DNA from 3 places in the Brevibacterium sp. H602 genome. Region 3 is predicted to be linked to each of the others. Evidence: predicted binding sites of a transcription regulator. Region 3 holds the regulator's gene; each other region holds the start of a gene.
The links. Region 3 encodes HspR, which represses chaperone genes until heat shock. Its sites were predicted from a motif close to AAGTTGAGTCNNNNNGACTCAACTT; they were not measured.
Positions count from the first base shown of each region.

Region 1: clpB (ATP-dependent chaperone ClpB) is a predicted target of HspR. The motif match lies at 4,800-4,824, and genes of this name have one in related genera.
Region 2: ACSBQT_RS13590 (ATP-dependent Clp protease ATP-binding subunit) is a predicted target of HspR. The motif match lies at 2,117-2,141, and genes of this name have one in related genera.

Region 1 is NZ_JBPIZD010000014.1:86,401-93,611, forward strand. It holds gene ACSBQT_RS12085 (DUF5819 family protein) at 1-512, shown strand, start outside; gene ACSBQT_RS12090 (HTTM domain-containing protein) at 502-1,851, shown strand; gene clpB (ATP-dependent chaperone ClpB) at 2,132-4,738, opposite strand; gene ACSBQT_RS12100 (Na+/H+ antiporter) at 4,856-6,433, opposite strand; gene ACSBQT_RS12105 (enoyl-CoA hydratase) at 6,542-7,211, shown strand, end outside.
Region 2 is NZ_JBPIZD010000018.1:44,088-51,298, forward strand. It holds gene ACSBQT_RS13580 (DHA2 family efflux MFS transporter permease subunit) at 1-1,336, opposite strand, end outside; gene ACSBQT_RS13585 (TetR/AcrR family transcriptional regulator) at 1,333-1,983, opposite strand; gene ACSBQT_RS13590 (ATP-dependent Clp protease ATP-binding subunit) at 2,160-4,709, shown strand; gene ACSBQT_RS13595 (YidC/Oxa1 family membrane protein insertase) at 4,806-5,618, opposite strand; gene ACSBQT_RS13600 (hypothetical protein) at 5,754-6,059, opposite strand; gene ACSBQT_RS13605 (ClpP family protease) at 6,207-6,851, shown strand; gene ACSBQT_RS13610 (ClpP family protease) at 6,848-7,211, shown strand, end outside.
Region 3 is NZ_JBPIZD010000035.1:6,236-13,446, forward strand. It holds gene ACSBQT_RS17120 (urease subunit alpha) at 1-1,516, opposite strand, end outside; gene ureB (urease subunit beta) at 1,516-1,854, opposite strand; gene ACSBQT_RS17130 (urease subunit gamma) at 1,867-2,169, opposite strand; gene ACSBQT_RS17135 (purine-cytosine permease family protein) at 2,188-3,876, opposite strand; gene ACSBQT_RS17140 (heat shock protein transcriptional repressor HspR) at 4,091-4,528, opposite strand; gene ACSBQT_RS17145 (DnaJ C-terminal domain-containing protein) at 4,543-5,556, opposite strand; gene ACSBQT_RS17150 (nucleotide exchange factor GrpE) at 5,738-6,403, opposite strand; gene dnaK (molecular chaperone DnaK) at 6,403-7,211, opposite strand, start outside.

The DNA.
Region 1 (7,211 bases), on a different contig from region 3:
AGATCACTCAGTGGGTGCGGGCCACCGATGTCGAGCTCGACCATTCGACATACAAGCTGTTCCCGCCGCGGTCGGCGGGGCTGGGCGTCGGAGTGGCCTCGGACATCAAGGGCTCGTGGGAAGAGCTGCCCGACGATCAGAAGGCGATCGTCAAACTCGACTACTTCAAGGGCGACGATTCCGTCGACCGGCTGGAGACGAAGCTGAAGGACTACGACGACCCGGAGAACGCGATTCCCGCCTACCTGGAGAGCGAGCATCTGGCCACGGCATATGCGACGCAGGTGGCGAAGGCCATCTGGGGCGACGACGTCCAGCGCGTCCAATACCAGGCCGCCCGTCAGAACGTCGTACCGTTCGCCGAACGCAACGACAAAGACGCGAAGCGTCCGAACATCCAGCCCGTCCCCGTGGGATGGCGCGCACTCGTCGTCGAGGAGCACCAGTCCCAGGAGGAATTCACGAAGTACTTCTGTGCCTCGGACGAAGTGAGGTGCGTCGGTGAACAGTGACGACACGAACCGCACGGACCGGGACGATCTCGACGGCGAGGTCACGGACCAGCGGACCGGCACGGCCGCCTCGGCGCGGAAACGGGAGAAGGGCCACGCCTCGGACTCCGCGGACCGCGGAAACGATGGGGCCGCCTCGGTGAGTGATTCGGCGCCCGAATTCGGGCTGGTCCCGGTGACGACCCTGGTGCGGACGAAGCTCGCGCAGGGGTGGAACTGGCTCGAGGAGATGCTCACCGGCCGGTACCACGCGACGTACGGGCTGGCGGTGACGCGGATCCTCATCGGATTCACCGGACTCGGCCTCATCCTCACGAACTTCAGCGCGCGGCATTACACCTTCGGTGTGGGGTCGGCCTGGAACGGGGAGATCGCCGAACCCAAGAGCGACTTCCCGAACATCTGGCTCTTCTCCCTCTTCCACCGGGCGGTGACGACGCCGCCGCTGTTCACGGCGATGATGATCGGACTCGCGCTGCTGGCGATCGTCATCATCCTCGGCTGGCGCACAAGGATCGTCCTGCCGATCTACCTCGTGCTGTGGGTGAGCTTCATCGAGCTCAACGACGGGGCAGGGGACCAGGGCGACAACGCCTACCGGATGTTCATGATCGCCATGCTCTTCGCCGATACGACCCGCAGATGGTCCCTCGACGCCAGGCGGCGCGCGCGGAACCCGGAATTCCCGGACAACGACGGCGGCTCGTGGCGGTGGGCGCTCATCATGGCCAACAATCTGGCGATCGTCGTGCTCGCATTCCAGGTATGCGCGATCTACATGTCCGGCGGTCTGTACAAGGCCGGTGGCGAAGCCTGGCAGCACGGGTTCGCCGTGTACAACCCGCTGCATACCCAGCAGTTCGGCACGTGGCCGGTGCTGTCGGACCTGATGACGGCGTGGGGGCCGATGGTCGTGGCGATCTCGTGGGGATCGATCCTCTTCCAGTGTGCCTTCCCGTTCATGCTCTTCAACCGTTACACCCGCATCATCGCGCTGCTGGGCATCCTATCCTTCCACCTGGGCATCGCCCTGCTCATGGGCCTGCCGTGGTTCTCACTGACGATGATCGCCGTCGATGCGATCTTCATCCGCGACCGCTCATTCGCGAAGGTCTCCGCCTACCTGCGGCCTTGGTGGACGTCATCGGCGCCGCGGTCGGTCGGTGGGGCTTCGGGCGGTTCGGGTGCTCGCGGCGGCGGCGCGAAGGCCGGCTCCGCTGGTCGCGGCGGCGGCGCGAAGGCCGGCTCCGCTGGTCGCGGCAGCGGTTCGAAAGGCACTGCTGCGAAAGCCGGCGCGAGTGCCAAGTCGAAAGCTTCCGCCGGGTCCCGCAAGAAGTAGTTCGCGCGCTTCGACTCCGCACGCACCCGCGGCACGCAGCCTGCGAGCACCAGCGCAGCGGCGCACCAGCGCAGCGTCCAGCGGAAGCTGAAATGGGACACTCTGCTCTGAATTGCTCACCGAAGAAAGTGAGCGATCCAGAGCAGGGTGTCCCATTTCTGTGCTGTGCTGCGCTGCGGTCAGCGAAACAGCCCAGTTTGAGTTGAATAGCCTATGTTCAAACAGGTGCTATTCAACTCAAACTGGGCTGAATCCGCTCAGCACGCCCCGGCGGTGAGCCTTAGCGCTTGGGGCGCAGCTCCAGGCCGGTGGCTTCGGGGTCCTCGGGCAGATCGACGACCACGGTGTCCCCGTCGACGACGTCGCCGGCGAGCAGTGCGCGGGCCAGCTTGTCGCCGATCTCACGCTGAACCAGCCTGCGCAGCGGGCGGGCACCGAACGCCGGATCGTAGCCTTCGAGTGCCAACCAGTCCTCGGCCCCCTGAGTGACCTCGAGTGAAACCCGACGGTCGGAGAGCCGGCGCGACATGTGCGAGATCTGCAGATCGACGATCGACGCGAGTTCGGTCTGGCTGAGCGCGTCGAAGAGCACGATGTCATCGAGACGGTTGAGGAACTCGGGCTTGAACGTCGCATGCACGACATCGAGCACCTTGCTCCGCTGCTCCTCGGTCGAGAGGCTCTTGTCGACGAGGAACTGCGAACCGAGGTTCGAGGTCAGGATCAGGATGGTGTTCCTGAAGTCGACCGTGCGTCCCTGACCGTCGGTGAGCCGACCGTCGTCGAGGACCTGCAGCAGGATGTCGAACACGGACGGGTGCGCCTTCTCCACCTCGTCGAGCAGGACGACGGAGTACGGGCGACGGCGGACCGCCTCGGTGAGTTGGCCGCCCTCGTCGTATCCGACGTAGCCCGGAGGGGCACCGACGAGGCGGGACACGGTGTGCTTCTCACCGTATTCGCTCATATCGATCCTGATCAGGGCCTTCTCGTCGTCGAAGAGGAAGTCCGCGAGAGACTTCGCGAGCTCCGTTTTGCCGACGCCGGTGGGTCCGAGGAACAGGAACGAACCGGTCGGACGATCCGGGTCTGCGACACCGGCCCGCGAACGGCGGATGGCGTCGGAGACCGCGGCGACGGCGTTCTTCTGCCCGATGAGACGCTCACCGAGGATGCCCTCGGCTCCCAGCAGCTTCTCGACCTCGCCCTGGACGAGGCGTCCGGCGGGGATGCCCGTCCACGAGGAGACCACCTCGGCGATGTCGTTGCTGGAGACCTTGTCCGAGACCATCTGATCGGAATTCGCTCCCGCCTCGGCCTGGGCTTCGGCGGCTTCGGCTTCGGCGATCTCCTTCTGCACGGCGGGGATCTCGCCGTAGAGCAGACGGGATGCGGTCTCGAGGTCCGTGTCGCGCTGGGCCTTCTCGGCGGCCGAACGCAGCTCGTCGAGCTTCGTCTTCAGCTCACCGACCCGGTTGAGGCCGGCACGCTGGGACTCCCATGTGGCTTCGAGTCCGCGCAGCTCCTCCTCCTTGTCGGCGAGATCGGCACGCAGAGCACTCAACCTCTCGATCGAGGCGGAGTCGGTCTCCTTCGCCAGGGCCATCTCCTCCATCTTCAGGCGGTCCACGGCGCGGCGGAGCTCATCGATCTCGACCGGAGCCGAATCGATCTCCATCCGCAGGCGGGAAGCCGCCTCGTCGACGAGGTCGATGGCCTTGTCCGGCAGCTGCCTGCCGGTGATGTACCGGTTCGACATCGTCGCGGCCGCGACCAGGGCGCCGTCGTTGATCGAGACCTTGTGGTGGGCCTCGTAGCGTTCCTTGAGTCCGCGCAGGATCGCGATCGTGTCCTCGACACTGGGCTCACCGACGAAGACCTGCTGGAACCGCCGCTCCAGGGCGGGATCCTTCTCGATGTTCTCGCGGTACTCGTCCAGCGTGGTTGCGCCGATCATCCGGAGCTCACCACGGGCGAGCATCGGCTTGAGCATATTGCCCGCGTCCATCGAGGAATCCCCGCCGGCACCGGCACCGACGATCGTGTGGAGTTCGTCGATGAAGGTAATGATCCGACCGTCGGCGTTCTTGATCTCCTCGAGCACGGCCTTGAACCGCTCCTCGAACTCGCCGCGGTACTTCGCACCGGCGACCATTGCGGAGAGGTCGAGGCTGATGAGGGTCTTGTCGCGCAGCGATTCGGGCACGTCTCCGGCCACGATCCGCTGGGCCAGGCCTTCGACGACGGAGGTCTTGCCGACGCCGGGCTCACCGATGAGGACGGGGTTGTTCTTCGTCCTGCGGGAGAGCACCTGCACGACGCGGCGCACTTCCTTATCGCGGCCGATCACCGGGTCGAGCTTGCCTTCCCGGGCGACGGCGGTGAGGTCGATGCCGAACTTCTCCAGCGACTGCATCGTCTCCTCGGGGTTCTCCGAGGTGACCTTCTTCCCGGCACGCAGCTCGGGCAGGGCCGCGAGCAGTGCGTCCCTGTTGGCCCCATTCGCGCGCAGCGCTTCGCCGGCGCCGTCCTTGCCGGCCGCGGCGGCGAGCAGCAGGTGCTCGGTCGAGACGAACTGGTCGCCGAGCGCCGTCATCTCCTCCTGTGCGAGGTTCATCATCTCCAGGCCGGCGCGGGAGAGTCCCGGCTGGCTGACGGTGGATCCGCTGACGGTGGGGAACCCGCTGATCACGGATTCGATGGACCGCAGCACGGTCTGCGGGTCGGCGCCGACCTTCGTCAGCAGGGTCGCGGCGAGCGAATCGGGCTGGCCGAGCAGGGCCGCGACGAGGTGGGCCGGTTCGATCTGGTTGTTCTTCCGGGCGACGACGTCGTTGACCGCGGTCTGCAGCGCCTCCCGGGATTTGGTTGTCATCTGTGCGTCCATGTACGCATCTCCTTCTCAGAATCTGTGCTGATTTCAGCTCTCGAAAAGAACAACGCCGACAAAGTTGAGTCTATTCCGCTCAACTTTGAAAATCGAGAAGTATTTCGCCGCCCGCCCCTACCTCGTGATGACCGATTGGAGGTCGAAGCGGTGGAGCACGCGGTCGGCGATCTCCGGGTCGGTGCCGCGTTCGCGCCGGGCCTTGAGCACCTCGGCGCGGGCGGACTGCATGGCTTTCTTCTGCACGGCCAGCATCTGCTCCCGGTGTTCCTTGAAGGCCATCGCCTGTTCCGAGCTCGCCTGGTCATCGGTGGTTCCGCTAAGCTGATCGTGCAGGACTTTGAACCGTGCCCGCAGCGGTTCGATGACGTCGTCGGGCAGACTGTCATCGTTCTTGATCTCACGCATCGCGGCCTTGTAGGCGCGCAGAGCGATGTCCCTGGTCGCCTGATGTTCCTTCTCCGCCTCGTCGTCGATGCCGAGGAGAGCGACGACGGTCGGAAAGCTCAGGCCCGCCAGCACCAGAGTGAGCAGCAGGACCACCGCGGCCGCGACGACGACATAGGACCGGCCGGGGAACGGAGCACCGGAACTCGTCGTGGCCGGGATCGACAGGGCCAGGGCGACCGTGGCGAGGCCGCGCATCCCGCCCCAGGTCATCAGCGTGGCATCGCGGACGCTCAAAGGTGCGGCATCCGGATCCTCCTCACGTCGCTTGCGTTCGATGAGGGTGCCGAGCAGCAGCCATACGAAACGGACGGCGACGACGATGAGAGCGATGAGCCCGCCGACGAGCAGTGCGCGACCGAGGTCGGCGTGTTCGGATTCGACGATGAGGCGCAGATCGAGGCCGATGAGTCCGAAGGCGATTCCCGTGATGAGCATCTCGAGGACCTGCCACGTCGAATTCTGCGTCACCCGCTCCGCCGAGTTGCCCTCGACATCGCGGCGCCGCACCTCGAGGGCGGCCACGACGACGGCGATGACCCCGCTGGCGTGGAAGTGCTCGGCCACGAGGTAGACGCCGAAGGGCAGGACGAGCATGAGGGAGGAGCGAGCGATCGTGTGATCGATCTTCTCCATCACCCACCAGGCAGCGAAGGACAGGACGAGGCCGACGATGATCGCCACGACGGCGGAGACGACGAACGACACGGCCAGATCTGCGTAGTCCACCTCGGTGCCGGCCAATACCGCGGCCATCGCGGTCTGGAAGATGACCAGCGAAGCGGCGTCGTTGAACAGGCCCTCGCTCTGCAGGGTCGACATGATGCGGCGCGGGATCGACACGGTGCTGGCCACGGCTTCGACGGCGACCGGGTCGGGTGGGGCGAGCATGGCGCCGAGTGCGATGGCCGCGGCGATCGTGATTCCGGGGATGAGGAAGACCGCAGAACCGGCGACTGCGGCCACGGTCACCCCGACCAGCGCCACGGACATGCCGAGGATCGTGCGCCACCGGATCGCGAACAGCGCCCACGATGTCTTCTGCGCGGCGGCGAAGAGCAGGGGCGGCAGGAAGAGGGGGAGGACGAGCTCGGGATCGATGGCCACCTCGGCGAAGGTGGGGATGAACGCACCGGCGATGCCGATGAGGACCATGAGCGCCGGCCACGGAAGTTTGAGCTTCTGCCCCAACCCGACCACCACCGAGGTGGCGGCACCGAATCCGATGATCATCAGCAGTGTGGTCATGCCAGTCCCTCCGAATCGCTCCCACCGGGGCAGACGTGTCCGGAGGCGGGCGGAAATCGTCTGCGCAGATTCCGCGCCGGGCCCGGCGACCTTTGGCAGAATGAGGCTATGTCGGAATCAATTGTATTCGCGCAGCTCGACGACGGAGTCGCGTCCGTGACGATCAACCGGCCGTCCACGCGCAACGCACTGTCGCGTGAGGTCATGGAAGACCTCATCGACACCCTCACCGAGTTGGGGCAGCGTATCGATGTGCGCGCGGTCATCCTCATCACCGCCGGTCATGTGTTCAGCTCCGGTCATGATCTCACCGAGATCCGCGGGGCGGATCTGGAGACGCAGCAGACCACGTTCGACGCCTGTGCCCGACTGATGCAGCTCATCCAATCCATCCCGCAGCCGGTCATCGCGCAGGTGCAGGGTGTGGCCACGGCGGCCGGCTGCCAGCTGGTGGCGAGCTGCGATCTGGCCGTTGCCGCCGAGTCCGCCAGATTCGCAACTCCGGGAGTGAAGATCGGTCTGTTCTGTTCGACTCCGATGGTGGCCCTCTCCCGGGCGGTGCCGGCGAAGCAGGCGATGCGGATGCTGCTGACCGGTGATTTCGTGACCGCCGAGGATGCGCTGAAGTTCGGTCTCGTCTCCGATGTCGTCGTCGACGCCGACCTCGAGTCCGCCACCTTGGAATTGGCTCTCAGGGTCGCGTCCGCCTCGTCGGCTACAGTTGCCCTAGGAAAGGCCGCGTTCTACGAACAGCGGGAGCTGCCTGTGGCCGATGCCT
Region 2 (7,211 bases), on a different contig from region 3:
CGAGGTTGGATGCCAGCCGCGAGGTGAAGAGCGAACCGATCAGCGACATGCCCAGCGTGCCGCCGATCTGCCGGAAGAAGTTGTTCGACGCCGTCGCCGTGCCGACCATCGCGACCGGGAACGAGTTCTGGACGATGAGCACGAGCATCTGCATCGACAGTCCCAGGCCGAGGCCCAGCACACACAGGCAGCCGATGACGACGAGAACGTTCTGGTCGGCCGTGACGAAGGTCCCCATGAGGAAGAGGGCGACGCCGACGATCGCGCTGCCGAGCACCGGGTACCACTTGTACCGTCCCGTCTTCGAGACGACGAAGCCGATGATGACCGAGCTCGGCAGCATCACGGCCATCATGGGCACCATGAGGAGCCCGGCCTTCGTCGCTTCGATCCCGTGGGCCATCTGCAGGAACGTGGGCATGTACGAGAGGACGCCGAACATGCCGATGGCGATGCACATGCCGGCGATCGTGCAGAGGACGAAGTTCGTGTCCTTGAACACGAACATCGGGATGACGGGTTCGGGCACAGCCTGTTCGACGAAGACGAAGACGACGGCGCTGATGACGGCGATGGCGATGAGTCCGATGATGATCGGATCGTCCCAGTCGTACTGATGTCCGCCCCACGAAGTCGTGAGGATGAGCGCCGAGGTGAATTCGGCGATGAGGATCATGCCCGCGACATCGACATGGCGTTTGACCGACCGGTCCGACTTGGGGACCTTGAGGAAGAGGATGGCGGCGATGAGGGCGAGCACGCCGAACGGCAGGTTGAGGGCGAACGTCCAGCGCCAGCCCGGACCCTCGGTGATCCAGCCGCCGATCAGCGGTCCCGCCACCGAGGTGACCGCGAAGTTCGCTCCCATGATGCCCATGTACGGGCCGCGCTTGCGAGCCGGCACAACCGCGGCGATGAGAGCCTGCGAGAGGATGATGAGACCGCCGCCGCCGAGGCCTTGAATGACGCGTGCGGTGATGAGGACGGCCATGTTGTGGGCCAGGAAGCCGACGACCGAACCGAGGATGAACATGCAGATGGCGAAGATGAAGATCTTCTTCCGGTTGAACGAATCGCCCAGCTTGCCGTAGATCGGCATCATGATCGTCGACGCCAGCATGAACGCCGTCGAGACCCACAGCATCTGGTCGACGCCGTTGAGGTCGCCGACGATGGTCGGCAGGGCCGTGGCCAGCATGGTCTGGTTGAGCGAGAACATGAACATTGCCAGCATCAGGCCGGTGAACAGCAGGATCACCGACGAGGTCTCGATCTCCGGCTCCTCCTCGGCGCCGTGCTGCCTCTCGGCAGCGGGCTCAGTGGCGGTAGTGGTCATTTCAGCCTTTCTAAGAGGGTCAGGAACAGTTCGATCGAGGAGGTGAACGCCTGGTCCACTCGCTCGTCGTCCAATTCGTGTTCGGTGTCGAACCGCGCAGAGGCGAAAGCATGCTCGAGCGGGATGCTGCACAGCTGCGCGAGCATCCGCGTGGCCCGTGCGGCGGTGTCGTCATCGGCAAAGGTGATTCCGCGACGTTCGACCCGCCGGCGGATGCCGGTGATGATCTGCTCGGAGTAGTGCCGCTTCGTCTCCATGCTGAGCATGCCGAGGTGCGGATGCCGAGCCTGGATCGCGCGCAGCTTCTGCTTGTTCGCCGACCGCGGCAGCAGGAATTCGAACGCGGCGCGGATGGTGAAGGAGAGATCCTCCACCAGACGCTCGCGCCGGGGCTCGAAGTCCTCGATGAATCGCTGCAGAGCGGCGGCGATATCGTCAGAGGTCGTCAGTCCGACGATCGCCATCTCCTTGGTGGGGAAATAGTTGAAGAACGTGCGCGTCGAGACCTCCGCAGCTTCCGCGATCCGAGCCACGGTCACCTCGTCGAGCCCATGATCGAAGACGAGATCGACGGCCGCGGCGTGGATGGACGCGCGGCGCTCACGGGTCTGACGCTCGCGCAGGGATTCGGTCGGTTCGGAACTCACCAGAAAATTATGCACCTCTTGCAAATTTGCACCAAATGCAGAAATGCATCCGATGCATTTCTCGACGGTGATGTTGTTCACACTCCGTCGTCGGGCGGGCGACAGGTGGGAATATATGTCCGCATCCACCTGTTGATTGAGTCGTATACGCTCAACTTTGAAAGAGGAGGTCAGCTTTGGCCACATTCTTCGGACCCGCAGGCTCGGGCGGAGACTCGTTCGACGAGTTCCTCGCTCGTTTCCTCCAGGGACAGACCGGAGCCCGCCGAGGCCGTTCCGTCGACATCAACCGACTGCTGAGCAAGCGCAGCCACGAGGTCATCGAAGCGGCCGCGGAGTTCGCAGGACGACACGGTCAGTCCGAGGTCGACGCGCTCCACATCCTGCGCACCATGGTCGATGCCGAACCCGGAATCTCCGCCGTGCGCCAGGCCGGTGCCGATCCCGAGGCCATCGCCCATGCGATCGAAGAGCGCCTTCCGGCTGCAACCGACACCGAGGCGGATTCCACGCCCACACTGACCGGTTCGGCCCAGCGCGCCCTGCTCGACGCCTACCAGGTGGCGCGAGCGTTCGGGTCGACCTACATCGATCCCGAACACATGTTCTTCGCCTTCGTGCTCAACCAGGAGATGCCCGCCGGGCGGATCCTCGCGCAGGCAGGCGTCACCCAGGCCGCGCTGCAGGCCGGTGCCGAGGCGGCCGAAGCCGCAGGGATGCACCCCGGCCAGGAGGCCGAGGGTGAGGACGGTCAGGAATCAGTGCTGGAGAAGTTCGGCACGGACCTCACCGAGCTCGCCGCCGAGGGCAAGCTCGATCCCGTCATCGGCCGCTCGGAGGAGATCGAACAGACGATCGAGATCCTCGCCCGCCGGACGAAGAACAACCCGGTCCTCCTCGGTGAGGCCGGCGTTGGCAAGACCGCGGTCGCCGAAGGCCTCGCTCAGGCCATCCACTCGGGCGAAGTGCCCAAGCAGCTGCAGGGCAAGCGCATCATCGCTCTCGACATGCCCGGAATGCTCGCCGGCACCCGCTACCGCGGTGACTTCGAGGAGCGCCTGACCGGAGCACTCAACGAGATCGCCGATGACGGAGACATGATCGTCTTCGTCGACGAACTCCACACCCTCGTCGGTGCCGGAGGCAACGGCGAGGCGAACTCGATGGACGCCGGCAACATCCTCAAACCGCGCCTGGCCCGCGGCGATCTGCACATGATCGGCGCGACCACGCTCAAGGAGTACCGCACCATCGAGAAGGATTCGGCTCTCGAGCGTCGCTTCCAGCCGGTGACCGTGGGTGAGCCGAGCGTCGAGGATGCGGTGACGATCATCGACGGGCTCAAGGACCGCTACGCGGAGTTCCACGAGGTCACCTACACCGCCGAGGCGGTCCGTGCGGCCGTGGAGCTGTCGAACCGCTACATCACCGACCGCTTCCTGCCGGACAAGGCCATCGACCTCATCGATCAGGCCGGTGCCCGGATGTCGCTCAGGCGCGGACCCGCGGTCGATATCGACGCGCTCAAGCTCAATCTCTCCGAACTCGAAGCGGAGAAGAAGTCCGCTATCGAGGTGGAGGACTACGAGCGTGCCGGCCGTGTCCGCGATGAGATCAACGAGGTGACCGCCCGGATCGAATCCGCCGAGAACCCGGACGCGGAGGCCGCGAAGACCGCTGCCGCCGAGGCGATCATCGGTGAACAGGAGATCGCGCACGTGGTCTCCCGGGCCACCGGAATCCCGGCAGCACGGATGACGCAGAGCCAGAAGGCACGACTGGCGAACATGGAAGAGGTCCTCCACGACCGCGTGGTCGGACAGGATGAAGCCGTGACCGCCGTGTCGCGCGCGATCCGCCGCAGCCAGACCGGTATGGCCGATCCCAATCGGCCCATCGGCAGCTTCCTCTTCCTCGGCCCCACCGGTGTCGGCAAGACTGAGCTGGCGAAGGCTCTGGCGCAGACCCTGTTCGACGACGAGTCGGCCATGATCCGCTTCGATATGAGCGAGTTCGGAGAACGCCACACGGTGTCCCGCCTCGTCGGTGCTCCTCCCGGCTACGTCGGCTACGACGAGGCGGGGCAGCTGACGGAGAAGGTCCGCCGTCGCCCATATTCGGTCATCCTCCTCGACGAGGTCGAGAAGGCCCACCCGGATGCGTTCAACCTGCTGCTGCAGGTCCTCGACGACGGACGGCTCACCGACGGCCAGGGCCGCACGGTCGACTTCCGCAACACCGTGGTCATCATGACCTCGAACCTCGGTTCCGAGTTCATGTCCGGCACTCCGCTGGGCTTCGCCTCCGGTGCTGCGGGAGACGCGGAGAAGGATCTCAAGGCCAAGGTCATGGGTCGCCTCAAGGAGTTCATGCGGCCGGAGTTCATCAACCGCATCGATGACACCGTGATGTTCTCGCGGCTCGACCGTGAGCAGCTGCGGTCCATCGTCGATCAGCAGCTGGCCGCGTCGAAGCAGCGCCTCGAGGCTCAGGGCATCGCCCTCGACGTCTCGGCAGAGGCTCTCGACTGGCTGGCCGACGAAGGGTACGAACCCGAGTTCGGCGCTCGTCCGCTGCGTCGCACGATCCAGCGCGAAGTCGACGACCGCATCGCCGATCTCCTCGTCACCGAGGCGGTCGATGAGGGCGGCACCGTGCGCGCCACTGTCGTCGACGGCGCACTCAAGGTCGTTGCCGGGACCCGCCCGGAGCCGATGATCGCCTGATCATTCGATCGCCGAGGCGGCCCGCGCCGGCCGCCGCCACAGTGCCCGGGGCGGAGGATGGGAATCCTCCGCCCCGGGCTCTGTTGTGCTCCCGACTCAGCCGGACACCGCGGTGGTCGCCTCCGACTGCGATTCGTTCGCTCCGAGGAGGCGGTTGAGGACGAGCCGTTCGCCGAGCGTCCACGTGGTCGTCGTCGCCAGGTAGAGAGCGGCGGCCAAGGGGACGAAGAGCGCGAAGATCGCGGTGAGGAAGGGCATGAAGCTCAGAGTCTTCATCACTCCGGACAGATCCGGCATCGCCGGAGCATCTGCCCCGTTCTTCGCCGGGGGAGCGGTCGGAGCCTCGGGTGTGGCCGGGGTGAGCAGGTGCCGGGAGAACCCGGCGACGACGGCGATGAGGACGACGAGGACGAGGTAGACCGTGATCGCGGTGCCCGTCAGATCGCCGGCGCCGAGCAGCTTGACGAAGCTCGTGTTGAGAGGCAGACCGAAGAGAGTATGACCGAGCAGCTCATTGGCATGCCCGCCGATCGTCGCATTGATGAAGAGACCGTAGACGGCCATGAGCACGGGCATCTGCGCGAGCACCGGAAGGCACCCGGCGAAAGGAGAGGCGTTCTCCTCCTTGTACAGCTCCATGAGCTTCTGCTGCATGAGCTCGGGCTTGTCTTTGTGCTTCTTCTGCAGCTCGCTGATCTTCGGGGCCAGTCGTTTCCGAGTGATGCCGGCTCTGACCTGGGACACACCGACGGGGATGAGCACGGCGCGGACCAGGACGGTGAGCACGATGACGGCCAGGGCGGCGCTGAAGCCGCCGGCGAGTGGTTCGAGGATGTCGCTGATCCCCGTGACCACCGTATAGGCGGCCTCGACGAGCAGGCGGATAGGCAGGAATTCGTAGATGTTCACAGGTGAGTGTCCTTCGGACTTAGGCGCACTGAGGCGCAGTTGAATGGGCCGTTGCAGGCCATCACCGTGACGACTGATGACAATTGCCCGCGCCGAGGCAGGGAGGCGTTCCGTACGGAACGTGATCGAGGTCGTTCAGGCGATGGCGTGAACGACGGAAGAGGGGGCTCTGGGCAGTGCCGTACCCGGAGTGCCGGGCTCCTCAGGCATGCGGAATTCGCGGATGCTTCGGCGCGCGTCCGGCAGAGACGGCGGGCGCGCCGACAGCGAGAGCACACGCAGCAGAGACATGCTCGCCCATGCGGCGATCGGCGTCAGCAGGGCCGCACCGAGGAGAGCCAGGACGATGAGATGAGTGGGGGACTGGGGAACGACCGAGTCGAGGTCGGAAGAGAGCACGACGACGAGCAGCTGCAGAGTCAGCCACATATTCGCCATCATCTTGCCCCCTAACCAGTGCGTCGATGCTAGCACGCGGGCCTGTGCGGGCCGTTCAGTGAAACAAGAGTCCGTCCGCTCACAGCGGCAGGCGTCTGCGCCGAGCGGATCAGGGTTCCCCGCGCCCACCGGCACTGTCAGGGTGGACGCATGTTCACTCTCAACTCTTCGCCCCACAGCCGACCGCCCCTGTTCTCCGACTCCGACGAAGCTGCGGCAGCCACCGCGATTCCCGAATCCCAGCGTATGCTCTACGCCTACCGATCCGTCGTCTTCAACGGCGAGCTCCGCGACGAGAACGGAATGGAGATCATCTCCCGACTCGTCCTCCTCTCCGCCGAGGACCCGCGCTCCGATATCCACCTGTGGATCAACTCTCCCGGCGGATCCGTGCCGATGATGCACGCGATCGCCGACACCATCGCCGCCCTGCCCAACGACGTGGTCACGATCGCCTTCGGCTACGCCCTGTCGGCGGGACAGTTCGTGCTCATGATGGGAACGCCCGGACGACGCCTCGCCCTGCCCCACGCCCGCATCCTCCTCCACCAGGGCTCGAGCGGGATCGGCGGCGCCGCCGCCGACATCGAACTGCAGTCCGCCGACCTGCGATCGGTCAGGGACACCGTCCTGCACCGGATCGCCGAGGCGACCGGGAAGACCTACGACCGCATCTTCGAAGACTCCCTGCGGGACCGGTGGTTCACCGCCGAGGAGGCGATCGAGTACGGACTCATCGATCGGGTCATCGACTCCCCGTCCGACCTGCGAGCTCAGATCGGAGGAGGGCGATGAGCCAGTACACGATCCCCAACGTCGTCGACCGAACCGGAGGCAGCGAGAAGATCGTCGACGTCTACTCGCATCTGCTCGGCAACCGGATCGTCTACCTCGGCGTGCCCATCGACGACGGGGTGGCGAACACGATCATCGCGCAGCTGCTCCACCTCGATTCGAGCAGCCGGGACCTGCCGATCAGCATGTACATCAACTCCCCGGGCGGCTCCCTGACCGCGATGACGGCGATCTTCGACGCAATGCACCACATCGGCGCACCCGTGGCCACCACCTGCGTCGGGCAGGCCGTCGCCGACGCGGCCGTGCTCCTGGCCGCCGGAGAACCCGGCCAGCGGGCCATGCTCGCCCACGCCCGCG
Region 3 (7,211 bases):
CGAGTTCGTCCCGGAGGCCGTTCTCGACGGCGGCGGGAGCGGCGAACGACACCGCCAGACTCGCACCGTCGGAGGCGCCGAAGGTCGGCCGCATGAGGACTGGCTGCGGCGTCGGAATGGACGCGTTCGGGTCCCCGAGTCCGGCCCAGACGATCGACCCGCCCTTGATGACGAGGTCGGGGCGGACGCCGAAGAAGCGCGGATCCCAGAGCACGAGGTCGGCCATCTTTCCGACCTCGATCGAACCGATGTGTGCGTCCACGCCATGCGCGATAGCGGGATTGATCGTGTACTTGGCGACATAGCGGCGGGCGCGTTCGTTGTCCGCAGGCAGAGTCTCGCCGAGGCTGCCCACCCGATTCTTCATCACGTGGGCGACCTGCCAGGTGCGGGTGATGACTTCGCCGATGCGGCCCATCGCCTGAGCGTCCGAGGACGTGATCGACAGGGCTCCCATATCGTGGAGCAGGTCCTCGGCCGCGATCGTCGTCGCCCGGATGCGGGATTCGGCGAACGCGAGGTCTTCGGGCACGGCCGGGTTGAGATGGTGGCAGACCACGAGCATGTCGAGGTGCTCGGCGACCGTATTCACGGTGTGAGGCAGGGTCGGGTTCGTCGATCCCGGGAGGATGTTCTCGAGTGCCGCGATCGATAGGATGTCGGGAGCGTGCCCACCGCCGGCGCCTTCGACGTGAAAGGCGTGAATGCTGCGGCCCCCGATCGCCGCGATCGTCGATTCGACGAAGCCCGCCTCGTTAAGGGAATCGGAATGCAGAGCCACCTGCAGTCCGTGGTCATCGGCGGCCTGAAGTGCGGCGTCGATCGCGGCAGGTGTCGCGCCCCAGTCTTCGTGGACCTTGTATCCAGCTGCTCCGCCGAGTGCCTGTTCGGCCAGTCCGGCCGCGGAGACCGTGTTGCCCTTGCCGAGCAGGAGGATGTTCATCGGGATGTCGTCGAGGGCACGAAGCATTGCTCCGAGGTGCCAGGCTCCCGGCGTCACGGTCGTTGCTTTGCTGCCTTCGGACGGACCGGTGCCGCCGCCGGCGATCGTCGTGATCCCGGTGGCGAGCGCTTCGTGGAGTTGGGAGGGTGAGAGCAGGTGGACGTGTGAGTCGAACGCTCCCGCGGTGAGGATCCGTCCCTCGCCCGAGATGATGTCGGTGGACGGTCCGATCCGCAGTCCGGGATGCACGCCGTCGGCGATGTCCGGGTTCCCCGACCGGCCGAGCGCGACGATCCGCCCGGCTCGGATGCCGACATCGGCTCGGATGACGCCCCACCAGTCGAGCACGACGACGTTGGTGATTACCGTATCGGGTGCCCCTTCCGCGGTGGTCGTCGTTCCCTGATTCATCGATTCGCGGATCGATTTGCCGCCTCCGAAGACCGACTCCTCACCGCCGAAGGTGCGGTCTTCTTCGACCTCGATCCATAGGTCAGTGTCACCCAGCCGCAACTGGTCACCGAGGCTGGGGCCGTAGAGCGCGGCATATCGCTCGGTTGACAGCCGGGCCATCAGCGATCACCCGCCTCGGAGCCGCGGAGGCTGATGCCGGCCACATGCCGGAGCCCGCCGAGGGCGACGATCGGCACGGTTCGCGAGGCTCCCGGCTCGAAGCGCAGCGACGTCCCTGCGGGGATGTCGAGGCGGAATCCCGCCGCGCGGTCGCGGTCGAAGGCGAGCGCCGGATTCGTGTCGGGCAGATGAACGTGGGAGCCGATCTGGATCGGTCGGTCTCCTGTGTTCTCCATCGTCAGCGTCGTCGTATCGTCCGGGTTCGAACGCACATTGAGTTCGCGCTCTCCCGGTCGGACCCGCACGGCTCCCGGCCCGCGGTCGCGTGTTCCTGCCACTTGTTCGGTCCTTCAGTCGATGGGGTTGTGGATGGTCACGAGCTTGCGCCCGTCGGGAAAGGTCGCCTCGACCTGGACGTCGGTGAGCATGTCAGCGACGTCATCGAGCACGTCCTCGCGGGTGAGGACGTCACGACCGGTGGTCATGAGCTCCTCGACGCTTGCCCCTTCCCTGGCGCGTTCGATGGCCCAGGTGCTCAGCAGCGCAACAGTCTCCGGGTAATTGAGAGCGATGCCCCGTTCATGGCGGTCCCTGGCGACCATTCCCGCCACGGACAGGAGGAGCTTCTCGGTGTCGGCCGGTGTGAAATGCATGGTCTCTGTGTGGTTCCTTCAGTCCTCCGCGCGTTCACGCGGGTGATCGGCGGGCAGGATGTGCTCGCCGAGGCGGTCGGTCGAGAGTGCGAGTGAGCTGAGGTAGAGACGCTCCCCGTTCTCTCCCGTCTTCGCCGAAGCGATCATGTCGGGACGTTCGAACTCCATCTCGGTCACATGGCAGCGCAGGGTCTCGCCCGAGGGGTTGCCGTGCTCGTCGAACATCGGCAGGTCGATACCGTCGTCCGTCCGACGCAGGTAGTACCTGCCGCGGGTGATGATCGCCATGAGCGGGGTCGCGACGATCGCGATGCCGACGGCGAACAGGGGTGAGAACGGTTGGACCGTCGCCCCGAACGCCCCGAAGTAGATGGCGATGGAGATACCGCCGGCGAGCACCAGTGAGACGATTCCGACCGGGTTCCAGTCGTAGAGCATGCCGCGCCGGAACTCGGGGATCTTCGGGGAGAGCTTCAGCAGATACTTGTTGATGGCGATGTCCGCGGCGACGACGCAGATCCACGACATCGCGAGGTTCGCGTAGAAGCTGAGGATCGCGTTGAGGAAGTCGAACATATTCAACTCCATCAGCGCCAGCGCGATGAGCAGGTTGACGATGAGGAAGGTGATCCGCCCGGGATAGCGCTTCGTGATCCGGGTGTAGGAGTTCGTCCATGCCAGCGACCCCGAGTAGGCGTTGGTGACATTGATCTTCACCTGGGAGATGACGACGAGCACCACGGCGAGGAAGAGAGCCAGCCATTGCGGCATCATCTGCTGATAGGTGGCGAGGAACTGCTGGACGGGTTCGTTCGCGAAGCTCACGGCGCCGGGAACGTTGGCGATGAGGTAGACCGCGAGGAACATGCCGATGATCTGCTTCGTGGCCCCGAAGATCACCCAACCGGGCCCCGCGAGGATGACGGCGGCCCACCAGCACCGCCGGTTCTCGGGGGTGCGCGGCGGCATGAAACGCAGGTAGTCGATCTGTTCGGCGATCTGGGCGATGAGCGAGAGGCAGACTCCGGCGGCGAGCATGACCGAGGCGAAGTTCGCCCCTTCGCCCTCCTCGCCGGTGTAGGCGAAGAAGTCGGCGACCGATTCCGGCTGCCAGGCGATGAGGTAGCCGACGGGGATGACCATGAGCAGCAGCCACAGCGGGGTCGTGGAGACCTGCAGCTTGGCGAGGACCTTCATGCCGTAGATGACCAGCGGGAAGATGAGCACGGTGGACACGAGGTAGCCGATCGGCCGGGGAATGCCGAGGCCGAGGTAGAGTCCCTGAGCCATGATCGAACCTTCGAGGGCAAAGAAGATGAAGGTGAAGGTCGCGAAGATGACGTTGGTGATGACGGACCCGTAGTAGCCGAAGCCCGACCCGCGGGTGATGAGATCGAGGTCGAGGTTGTAGCGGGCGGCGTAGAACGCCAGCGGCCATCCGGTGAGGAAGATGATGAGGGCCGCGACGAGGATGCCGAGGATGCCGTTCGCCGTGCCGTGGGCGATGCCGATGTTTGCACCGATCGAGAAGTCGGCGAGGTAGGCGATGCCGCCCAGCGCACTCGTCGCGACGACCCCCGGCGCCCATTTCCGGTACGACCTGGGGGCGAAGCGGAGCGTGTAGTCCTCGAGGCTCTCAGAGGCGGCGAGCTTTGCTTCGTTCCGCGGCTCGGGAGGTGCTGTGGTCCTGCTCGGAGACAGTGTCATTGCGCGTTCCTGACGTGTGCGTCGGCCATGTCAACGACAATCATCGCAGTCGATTGTTTCCGCACATGTCGGTTCTGTTTCGGGCAGATGTCGGCAGGGGACATTGTGGGCACCGGATCGGTGCCCAATGATCATTCAGCGCAGATAGAGAAGGGCGCGAACCCCACGCGGGTTCGTGCCCTTCTCTATCATCGCCGTCCCAGCAGGAACCGGGTCAGCGCCGCCGGTACCGGTTGTAGAGGACCAGAGCGCCGGGTTCGGGCCGCCCTTGCGGACGGCGGCCGCGAGCGATCGACACGACATCGCCGGCGGTGCCGGCGGCGAAGACACGCGCATCGCGTTCCTGCGCCGACCTTCGTGCCCGAACTTCGTCCTCGAGCTCCTCATTGCGGCTCTTGAGCGCGTCGACCTGATTCTGCAGGTCGATGATCTTCTTGATCCCGACGAGGTTGACTCCCTCGTCCTGCGACAGCTGCTGGATCAGTCGCAACTTGGCGATGTCCTTCCCGGAATAACGCCGACCCCGGCCCGCAGTGCGTTCCGGAGAGACGAGACCCAGTCGGTCATACTGCCGCAGCGTCTGCGGGTGCATGCCCGCCAGATCCGCGGCCACCGAGATGACATACACCGCCGCACTCGATGAAATGTGCATTGTGATTCACCACCTCAGCTGGCCTTGGCTTTGTCCAGCAAGCCGGCGCGTGGATCCTCACCTTCGGTGGCGGCCTTGAAGGACTCGACCGCTTGTTTGGCTTCCTTGGACAGATTCTTCGGCACCACGATCTGGACTGTCGCCAGCAGATCGCCGGAGCCCTTCTTCGTCTTCACACCTTTGCCCCGGACGCGCAGGGTCCGTCCCGAGGGTGTCCCCGGTGCAACCTTGACCTTGACGGGCATTCCGCCCAGGGTCGGCACCTTGACCTCGGCGCCGAGGGCCGCCTCGTCGAAGCTGATCGGCAGATCCATCCGCAGGTTGTCACCATCGCGGGTGAAGACCGGGTGCGGACTCACGTGCACGGTGAGGATGACGTCACCGGGCTCGCCGCCGTTGGGGCTGGTCTTGCCCTTGCCGGCCAGGCGGATCTTCTGCCCGTCCTTGACCCCGATCGGTGTCCGCACGGTCAGCGGCTTCCCGCCGGGCATGTTCAGCTTCACCGAGGCACCGTTGATCGCTTCGGTGAACGACAGCGTCGTACTCGACTTGATGTCGCCGCCCTTGACCGGAGGCTGGTAGCCGCCGTAACCGCCACCGCCGAAACCTCCGCCGAATCCGCCGAGCAGATCCGCCAGGTCCGGGGGAACGTCTCCCCCACCGCCGTAGGTCGTGCGGGTCCGGGTGCGTCCGCCGCCTCCGAAAAGGTCGGAGAACACGTCGTCGAATCCGCCGCCGGCAGCCCCGCCGGGCCCACCGGAACCGGCGCTGAACCTGGCGCCGCCGCCCATGGCGCGGACCTGATCGTACTGGGCCCGGGATTCCCTGTCGGAGAGCACCTGGTGGGCCTGGCCGATCTCCTTGAACTTCTCCTCGGCCTTCTCATCACCGGGGTTGGCGTCCGGGTGATACTTGCGCGCGAGCTTGCGATAAGCCTTCTTGATCTCGGCGTCGGAAGCATCCTTGGAGACGCCGAGGGTTTTGTAGAAGTCCTTGTCGAACCAATCATTCTGAGGTCCGGTATTCACCTGGCACCTTCTTTCCTTCCAATCAATCCTGTCATCAGGGTATTCACTTGTCCTCTCACAATCCGCATCCCCGGGGCAATGCCCCGAAGATCCGGACCGCCGCCGAGGCGGTTCCCCGGCCCCGTACGTCGGTGAACCGGCGTACGGGGCGGGCGGCTGCCTCGGCGATCATGGTCGCTGCTCAGTCCTCCGGCTGCTGGACACCGACGCGGGCGGCGCGGATGATGCGCTCCCCGATCCGGTAGCCCGGCTGCATGACCAGGAAGAGCGTCGGATTCTCGACCTCATCCGAAGGTTGCTGCATGAGCGCCTCGTGGATGTTCGGGTCGAATTCGTCGCCGACCTCTCCGTACTGTTCGACGCCGATCTTGTTCAGCGATTCGACGAGCTTGTTCACATGGGTCTCGAAAGGCCCGGTGACATCGCCGTTGTCGCGAGCGAGCTTGACCTCGTCGAGCACGGGGATCAGGGCCTCGACGACCTTGATCGTGCCGCCGAGTGCCGCACGCTCACGTTCGCGGTCGGCGCGCATCCGGTAGGCCGCATATTCGGCGTTGATGCGCTTGAGGTCGGCCAGGTATCCCGCTGCCTCCGAACCCGGTTCGGGCTCGGCCTCCGGCTCGATGTCCTCGAGACCCGAGGCGTCGGACGGGATGTCCACACCGAGGTCGCTGGCATCGGCCTGTTCGGCGTTCGGGTCCGCGGTCGGCTCCTCGCCGGCCCCGGCCGAGGCCGACTGGGCGTCGGCCTCGGGACGGACCTCACCGGTGTTCGGATCGACCCGGCGCTTGTCACTGAAGGTGAAGCCTGGCTCCTCGGACGACTTGTCGTTGCCCTCGGCAGTCATTACTTCTTCTCCTCATCCTCATCGTCGACAACTTCTGCGTCGACGACATCGTCGTCGGCGCTTGCATCGGCTGCGCCCTCACCGGCAGCTTCGGCGCCTTCGGCACCGCCCTGCTGGCTGTAGATGGCTTCGCCGATCTTCTGCTGGTTCTCCACGAGCTTGTCGTAGGCGCTCTTCACGGCGTCGTCGTCTTCACCCTTGAGGGCTTCCTTGACGGCGTCGACGTCGCCCTGCATCTCGGTCTTGAGCTCTTCCGGCAGCTTGTCGGCGTTGTCGGTCAGCAGCTTCTCGGTCTGGTAGGCGAGGTTCTCCGCGTTGTTGCGGACGTCGGCAGCCTCACGGCGCTTCTTGTCCTCTTCAGCGTGCTCCTCGGCCTCGCGGACCATGCGGTCGATGTCTTCCTTCGGCAGTGCGGAACCGCCGGTGATCGTCATCGACTGCTCGGTGCCGGTGCCCTTGTCGGTGGCCGACACGTGGACGATGCCGTTGGCGTCGATGTCGAAGGCGACCTCGATCTGCGGCACACCGCGCGGAGCCGGAGCGATGCCGGTCAGCTCGAAGGTGCCGAGGTTCTTGTTGTCGCGAGTGAACTCACGCTCACCCTGGAAGACCTGGATCGACACGGAGGGCTGGTTGTCCTCAGCGGTGGTGAAAGTCTCCGAACGCTTGGTCGGGATCGGGGTGTTGCGCTCGATGAGCTTGGTCATCACGCCGCCCTTGGTCTCGAGTCCGAGCGAAAGCGGGGTGACGTCGATGAGCAGGACGTCCTTGCGCTCACCCACGAGGACACCGGCCTGAACGGCGGCGC